DNA from 2 places in the Micromonospora sp. C81 genome. Region 2 is predicted to be linked to the other one. Evidence: riboswitches for the same ligand, from Rfam matches in the RefSeq annotation. Region 2 holds a riboswitch; the other holds the start of a gene.
The links. Region 2 has a riboswitch for S-adenosylmethionine ahead of KBX46_RS04740 (aminotransferase class V-fold PLP-dependent enzyme). Riboswitches for the same ligand answer to the same signal wherever they lie in the genome.

Region 1 (3,747 bases), on a different contig from region 2:
CGTACGAGGCGACCCGCAGGACTCCGAGGCGCGCCCGCTGGGCCGGATCCGCGGCGCGCGCCGGCTGCTCACCACCGCCGCGGTGATCATGAGCGTCTTCCTGATCACCAGCAGCGTGACGACCACCGTCCTGATCCCGCCGGAGGCCTTCCAGCCGGGTGGGCCGGCGAACGGCCGGGCGCTGGCCTACCTGGCGCACGAGCACCTCGGGGAGGTGTTCGGCACCGTCTACGACCTGTCCACCATCGGGATCCTCTGGTTCGCGGGGGCGTCGGCGATGGCCGGTCTGCTCAACCTCGTACCCCGGTATCTGCCGCGCTACGGCATGGCACCGACCTGGGCGCGTGCGGTCCGGCCGCTGGTGCTGGTCTTCACCGCGGTGGCGTTCCTGATCACGATCCTCTTCGAGGCCAGCGTGGACGCGCAGGGCGGCGCGTACGCCACCGGGGTCCTGGTGTTGATCACGTCGGCGGCGACGGCGGTGACGCTCGCGGCAAGACGGCGACGGCAGCACGGCCGCACCATCGCGTTCGGAACCATCGCGGTGATCTTCATCTACACCACGGTGGCGAACGTGGTGGAACGCCCCGACGGCGTCAAGATCGCGGCCTGCTTCATCAGCGCGATCATCGTGGTCTCGGTGCTCTCCCGGTTGTCCCGGGCCTACGAGCTGCGGGTCAGCCAGGTCGAGCTGGACACGGTCGCGACCCGGATGATCGACGAGCGCAGCGGGCGGCGGATCCGCCTCATCGCGCACGAACCCGACCACCGGGACGTGGCGGAGTACCGCGCCAAGCTGGCACAGACCATGGCGGACAACGACTTCCCCGACGACAGCGACGTCATCTTCGTCGAAGTGCACGTCACCGACCCCTCGGACTTCGAAACCGAGCTGCTGGTCCGCGGCAGCATGGCGGACCACCGCTTTCCGGTGCTCAGCCTGGCCAGCTCCTCGGTGCCCACCGCGCTCGCCGCCCTGCTGCTGGAGATCCGCGACCGGAGCCGGCGACGCCCACACATCTACTTCGAGTGGAGCGAGGGCAGCCCGGGCCGCAACATCCTGCGCTATCTGGCGTTCGGGCAGGGTGCGATCGCCTCGGTGACCCGGGAGATCCTGCGCCGCCAGGAGCCCGACCCGCGCCGCCGGCCGCACGTACATGCCGGCTGACCTGCGGGGCCGGGCACCTCGTCGCGGTGAGCGTGGTCATAACGACTGGACGATCCACCGGTGCCTGCTGCTAGCCTCGGCCCAGGTCATGAGCGCCAGCGCGAAGCCCCGGCTCGCTGGCCGGCAACCCTCCTCCGCGGTGGGGTGCCCCGGGTGAAGACCAGGCACCGGCACGACGTCGGTGCAAGCGTGGCCTGGCACCCAGGTCAGCACAGACCCGGGAGAACCATGCGCATCCTCAGCACCACCCCACCGACCGACGTCGCGGAACTCCGCGCCGGTTGGCCCTCGCCGGCACTGACCCGGCGACGGCACGTGGACATGATGCGAATGTGCAGCGCCGCCTGTCGCGGCATGACGCACTAGCGCAGCACTTCTCCCGAACCCTCTCCCTCACCGGTACGCCCATCGGGCGCACCGTCGGCGACGCACACCCGTGCGTGCCGAGACACGACCTCTCGGAGACACCCGTGCGACTTCTTCCTGCCCTGACCCGTGCCGCCGCCCTCGGCGCGGCCGCCATCCTGGCCGCCAGCGCGCTCACCGCCTGCGGCGACGACAGCTCGTCCGACGCCGCCGCCAACCCGTACGGCCTGGCCCAGCCGGGCGTGCTGCGGGCCGGCACCCTGACCGACGCCCCGCCGAACGTCTTCCTCAAGGACGGGAAGTTCACCGGCTTCGACAACGACCTGTTGACCGCTGTGGCCGGCAAGCTCGGCCTCACCGTGGAGTTCGTCGGCACCGACTTCTCCGCGTTGCTCTCCCAGGTCAACAACCGCAAGTTCGACGTCGGCAGCTCCTCGATCACCATCACCGAGGCGCGGAAGAAGACAGTCGACTTCGGCAACGGCTACGACTTCGGCTACTTCGGCCTGGACGTCCCGGCCGGCTCCCCGATCACCGGCTTCGACCAGCTCGCCGGCAAGCGGGTCGTGGTGGTGCAGGGCACCGTCCAGGACGACTACGCCAGCGGCAAGCAGCTCGACCCGGTGCGGGTGCCGGACTACAACGGCGCGATCAACCAGCTCAAGGCCGGCACCGCCGACGCGTGGATCGCCCCGGCCGAGATCGGCGAGAAGTCGGCCGCCGACAGCAACGGCAAGATCACCGTGGCTGCCAAGCAGCTCAGCCCGGCGCCGACCGCGTACGCCGTCGCCAAGGGCAGCGACAAGCTGCGCGAGGCGCTGAACAAGGGCCTCGACGAGGTCATCGCGGACGGCACGTGGAGCCGGTTGCAGGCGCAGTACTACCCGGGCCGGCCGATCCCGGCGGACTTCACGCCGGGCAGCGGCACCGTGGCGGCACCGTCCGCGTCCGTTGCGCCGTCGGCGTCCGGGTCCGCTGCGCCGTCAGCGTCCGCGTCCGTTGCGCCGTCGGCGTCCGCGTCGACCGCGTCCTGAACCGGTGACGAGCGAGCAGGGCGGTAGGAGAGGCAACCGATGGATCCGTTGAGCACCCTGTGGGAAACCTTCTTCGACTGGGAGGCGATGGGCGAGGCTCTGCCCGAGATGCTGACCGTCGGGCTGCCCAACACGCTGATCCTGGCGGTCTCCGCCGCCCTGCTCGGCTCGGTGCTGGGCCTGCTGCTGGCCGTCGCCGGAATCTCCCGCAGCCGGTGGCTGCGCTGGCCGGCGCGGGTCTACACCGACGTGTTCCGTGGCCTGCCGGCCGCGGCCACGATCCTGCTGATCGGCGTCGGGCTGGCCCCGCTGGGCATGCAGGTCTGGGGACCGGACCCCTACCCGCTGGGGATCCTGGCGCTGTCGCTCATCGCCGCCGCGTACATCGGGGAGATCTTCCGCTCCGGCATCCAGTCGGTGGAGGCCGCCCAGTTGGAGGGTGCCCGTGCTCTCGGCTTCTCCTGGTCCGACTCGATGCGGCTGGTGATCATCCCGCAGGGCATCCGGCGGGTGCTGCCGGCCTGGGTCAACCAGCTCATCGCGCTGATCAAGGACTCCAGTCTGGTCTACTTCCTCGGGCTGGTGGCCAGCCAGCGGGAGCTGTTCCGGATCGGGCAGGACTACGCGGCCACCACCGGCAACGAGTCGGCGCTGCTGCTGGCAGGGGTGTTCTACCTGGCGCTGACCGTCCCGCTGACGCACGTCGTCAACTGGATCGACCGACGGCTGCGCAACGGTCGGCCGGCCGCCGCGCCGACAGACGAGGACGACGAAGACACCACCCCGGCGTACGCCCCGACCGAAGGAGACCGGCGATGAGCACCGACACGACCACCTCGGTCAGCCTCGACGTCCGCGACGTGCACCTCGCCTTCGGGCCGAACCGGGTGCTGCGCGGCGTCGACCTCACGGTGCCGCGCGGAGCAACAGCCTGCGTGATCGGCCCGTCCGGGTCGGGTAAGTCCACACTGCTGCGCACCATCAACCGGCTGATCGAGCCGGACCGTGGCGACGTGTTGCTGGACGGACGCAGCGTGCTGGGCGACGACCCGGACGCGCTGCGGCAGCGGGTCGGCATGGTGTTCCAGCAGTTCAACCTCTTCCCGCACATGAGCGTGCTGCGCAACGTCACCCTCGCGCTGCGCCGGCTCCGCAAGCTCGGCGAGGACGAGGCGGAGT
Region 2 (3,747 bases):
CAGGGCAGGCCAGCCGGACGGGGCGTAGCCCACCGGAGGCGCGGCAGGGGCCAGCACCACCGGAATCGGCACCACCGGCTCGTCCGGCGCGTCCACCGGGCGCTGCGTACCGTCCGGGAAGCGCAGGTGGTAGCGGCTGCCGTCCCAGACCCCGGTCGGGGCCTGCGGGTCCCGGCCGACGAAGAACGACCGGTACGCGGTGATCGCGTCCAGCAGCTCCCGCTCCTCTCGCGCGCTCCGGTCCTGGTCGGCGGGCTTGCGGTCCAGGCCACGCAGCGTGCCGTCACGCAGCAGGGCCAGCCGGGTGGCGGCGGACTGGTAGCCGCGCATGGCGCGCACCCCGGCGTCGCCGGCGACCCGCCGGGCCCACCTGCGGGCCGCGTGCCGCCGGCCGAGGCTGCTCAGCGCGGCCACCTCGGGCGGGCTCAGCCAGCCGGCGCGTACGTAGTCCGGCAGGGTCCGCTCGGTGAGCCGCCCCTCCCAGGCGCGCAGCCACACCGCCAGCCCCACCATCCCGAAGAACACCGGCACCATCAGGCCCAGGAAGCCGTACAGCATGATCAACGCCTGGCCGGTGGCCTGGGTGAGCGTGGGCAGCAGGTTCCACGTGCCGTGCAACATCATCGCCAGCAGCAGGCCGCCGATCGGGGCGAGCACCCGGACCCGCCGGTCGGCCGTCCGCGCCGCGATGCCCAGCCCCACACCGGTCATCGAGGTGAAAAGCGGGTGAGCGAACCCGAACAGCAGGATCCGCAGGATGAAGATCGCGATGACCTGCTGGATGCCGGTGGCAGGGCCGTACCGGTCGACACCGGACGCGTAGCCCAACCCGCCCAGGTAGAGGATGTTCTCCACCATGGCGAAGCCGACCGCGGACAGCCCGCAGTAGACCAGGCCGTCGGTGATCCCGGACCACTCGCGGCGGCGGAACACCAGCAGCAGGATCGGGCCGAGCGCCTTGGTCAACTCCTCGATGAAGGGCGCCACCAGCACCCCGGTGAGCGCGGACGGCAGACCCCAGTCCTCGAAGCGGTTGGCCGCGAAGTCGTTCACGGTGAGCGAGGCGGCGGTGGAGACGAACGCTCCCCAGGCGAAGCAGAAGATCAGATATTTCAACGGCTCCGGTTCGTACCGGTCCAGCCAGAGGAAGCAGGCGACCAGCACCGGCACCGGCAGGATGGCGGCGGCCACCCCGATCAGCAGGGCCTGCACGCCGAGCGACTGGCCGAGCGTGAAGACCATGAACACCGCGCAGGCGGCGATGAGCAGCACCACCCCGGCCAGCGCCAGGAACCGTCGCCAGCCCAGTCGGCGCAGCGGCATCCGGGGTGCCTCGCCGACGGACGGGGCCGCTGGCGCGGGCGACGACGGCAGGGGTGAACCGGGCGGGGTGTCGGCCATGCGGTCAGCGTAGCGATCTGCCGCCGGCTGGTCCGGTCGCATCGGCAGCCGCTATGCTGCCGGCAGGTCACGAGCGCCAGCGTCAAGCCCCGGCTTGCTGGCCGGCAACCCTCGTCGAGTTCGCGGTGGGGTGCCCCGGGTGATGACCGGGCCCAGCCCGATCGGTGTGCTGGGCAAGCGCGGACCCCGTCCCGATGCCGCACCCGGGGTCCCTGACCCCGGAGGTTCCGGCGTGTCCGTCACCCTTGTCTCCCCGCTGCCCATCCGCGTCGACGCCGCGCCCCGGCCGGCCTCGTCGCGACCGCTGGACGTCCTCGGCGTGCCGGGCGAGATCAACCTGGACTACGCGGCCAGCGCACCGTGCGCGCGGGCCGCCGCCGACGCGGTGACCGAGCTGCTGCCCTGGTACGCAAGCGTGCATCGTGGGGCGGGAGCGCTGTCCCGGCGCTGCACCCTCGCCTACGAGCAGGCCCGCCAGACGGTCGGTGACTTCTTCGGCAGCCGCGCCGACGACCACGTGATCTTCACCCGCAATACGACCGACGCGCTCAACCTGCTGGCGCGGGCCCTGCCGGCCGGCACGACAGTGGTCACCAACGCCTCCGAGCACCACGCCAACCTGCTGCCCTGGCCGCGCGGCTCGGTGCGGTTGCCGGTGCCCACCGACCCCGACGCGGCGGTACGCGACCTCGCCGCCGCCCTCACCGAGCTGCGCCGGGGCAGCAACCCGGCGCTGCCGGTACTGGTCGCGGTGACCGGTGCCAGCAACGTGACAGGTGAGCTGTGGCCGGTCGCCGAGCTGGCCCGGGTGGCACACCGGCACGGCGCCCGGATCGTGCTGGACGCCGCGCAGCTCGCCCCGCACGTCCCGGTCGACCTGCTCGCCCTCGACGTCGACTATCTGGCCGTGTCCGGCCACAAGCTGTACGCGCCGTTCGGTGCGGGTGCGCTCATCGGCCGGGCGGACTGGCTGGACGACGCCCCGCCGTACCTGGCCGGTGGTGGTGCCACCAGCCACGTCGGGCCGGCGACCCACGACGTGACCTGGGCGACCGGCCCGGCCCGGCACGAGGGCGGCACCCCGAACCTGCTCGGCGCGGTGGCGCTGGCAGCCGTGTGTGCGGCGCTCGACGACGCCGACCGGGCCGCACTGGCCGCCCACGAGCAGGCGCTGCTGGCTCGACTGCGCTCCGGCATCGCCGCCCTGCCGCACGTCGTGGAGCTGCGCACCTTCGGCCCGGACGCGCCCCGGGTCGGGATCGTTTCGTTCTTGGTCGCCGGCTGGGAATCCAGCGACGTGGCCGCGCGACTGGCGGCCGAGCACCACATCGGCGTACGCGACGGCTTGTTCTGCGCTCACCCGCTGGCCCGGCGGCTACTCACCGAGGCGACGGGGCGTACCGGTCGGCGGGACCTGCCGCCCACCGCGCTGCGTGCCAGTATCGGCCTGGGCAGCACGGCGGCCCAGGTGGACCGGCTGCTCGCCGCGCTCGCCGAGCTGGGCTGAGGCCTCCGCGCGACTCGCTCAGCCGACCGGCGGGGCGGTGGGTGGTTTCGGCGCCTCGCCCGGCTCGGCGGGCTCTCCGACGGGGCGCTCCTGCTCACCGAAGGCGGTGCGGATCCACCGGTTCGCCTCCTCCTGTTCGATTCCGGAGGCCACCAGCAGGTCGCTCGCGGTGGTCCGGATCTGGGCGACCACCACACTGCCGGAGAAGCCGACCCCGTCGCCGTACGCCCGGCCGGCCTCGCTGACGGCCCGCAGCGACCGCTCGCGGGCCTTCTCCGGTTCCTCGCCGGCGGCGAACTCGTGTTTGAGCAGCCGGACCGACTCGGCGAGGTGGTTGATCGCGTCCGGCATCGGATCGGGCACCGGTTCCTCGTCCTCGACCAGGGTCACGGACCTGCGGATCAGCGTGCCGCTGTTGCGCATCGCCCGGTCGATCGGGTCGGCCGCCTCCGCGTAGTGGGTCAACTCGTCGCGGCGGTGCCACCGGGCCGGGGAGAGGGTGGCTGTCTCCTTCGCGCCTTCGATCGCCTCCCCCAGCGTGGCCAGCTCCTCCTTGTTGTTGCGCAGCCGGTCCAGTGCCCGCTGGATGCCGGCGCGGTCCCGGCTGCGCAGCCCGTCGGCGGTGGCGTCAAGTTGGGCGGCGAGCAGGTCCAGCGCCGGCCGGGCGGCCCGGTTGATCACCCGGAGCGGGTTCAGTGGCAGCAGCACAGCCGTGACCAGCAGCGCGATCCCACCGCCGAGGAACGCGTCGACGAAGCGGGGGATCTCCAGGTTCTGGGTCGACGGGCTCAGCGTGACGATCAGCACCGCCGTGGCCGCCGCCTGAATGACGATGGCGA

Region 1: another riboswitch for S-adenosylmethionine. It lies ahead of KBX46_RS20145 (ABC transporter substrate-binding protein); the one in region 2 lies ahead of KBX46_RS04740 (aminotransferase class V-fold PLP-dependent enzyme).

Annotation. Positions count from the first base shown of each region.
Region 1 covers NZ_JAGPXS010000012.1:75,274-79,020, reverse strand. Annotated here, with positions in the region: gene KBX46_RS20150 (amino acid transporter) at 1-1,168, shown strand, start outside; SAM riboswitch class IV at 1,253-1,364, shown strand; gene KBX46_RS20145 (ABC transporter substrate-binding protein) at 1,639-2,568, shown strand; gene KBX46_RS20140 (amino acid ABC transporter permease) at 2,608-3,387, shown strand; gene KBX46_RS20135 (amino acid ABC transporter ATP-binding protein) at 3,384-3,747, shown strand, end outside.
Region 2 covers NZ_JAGPXS010000002.1:256,896-260,642, forward strand. Annotated here, with positions in the region: gene KBX46_RS04735 (PrsW family intramembrane metalloprotease) at 1-1,443, opposite strand, end outside; SAM riboswitch class IV at 1,467-1,587, shown strand; gene KBX46_RS04740 (aminotransferase class V-fold PLP-dependent enzyme) at 1,664-2,908, shown strand; gene KBX46_RS04745 (aromatic acid exporter family protein) at 2,927-3,747, opposite strand, start outside.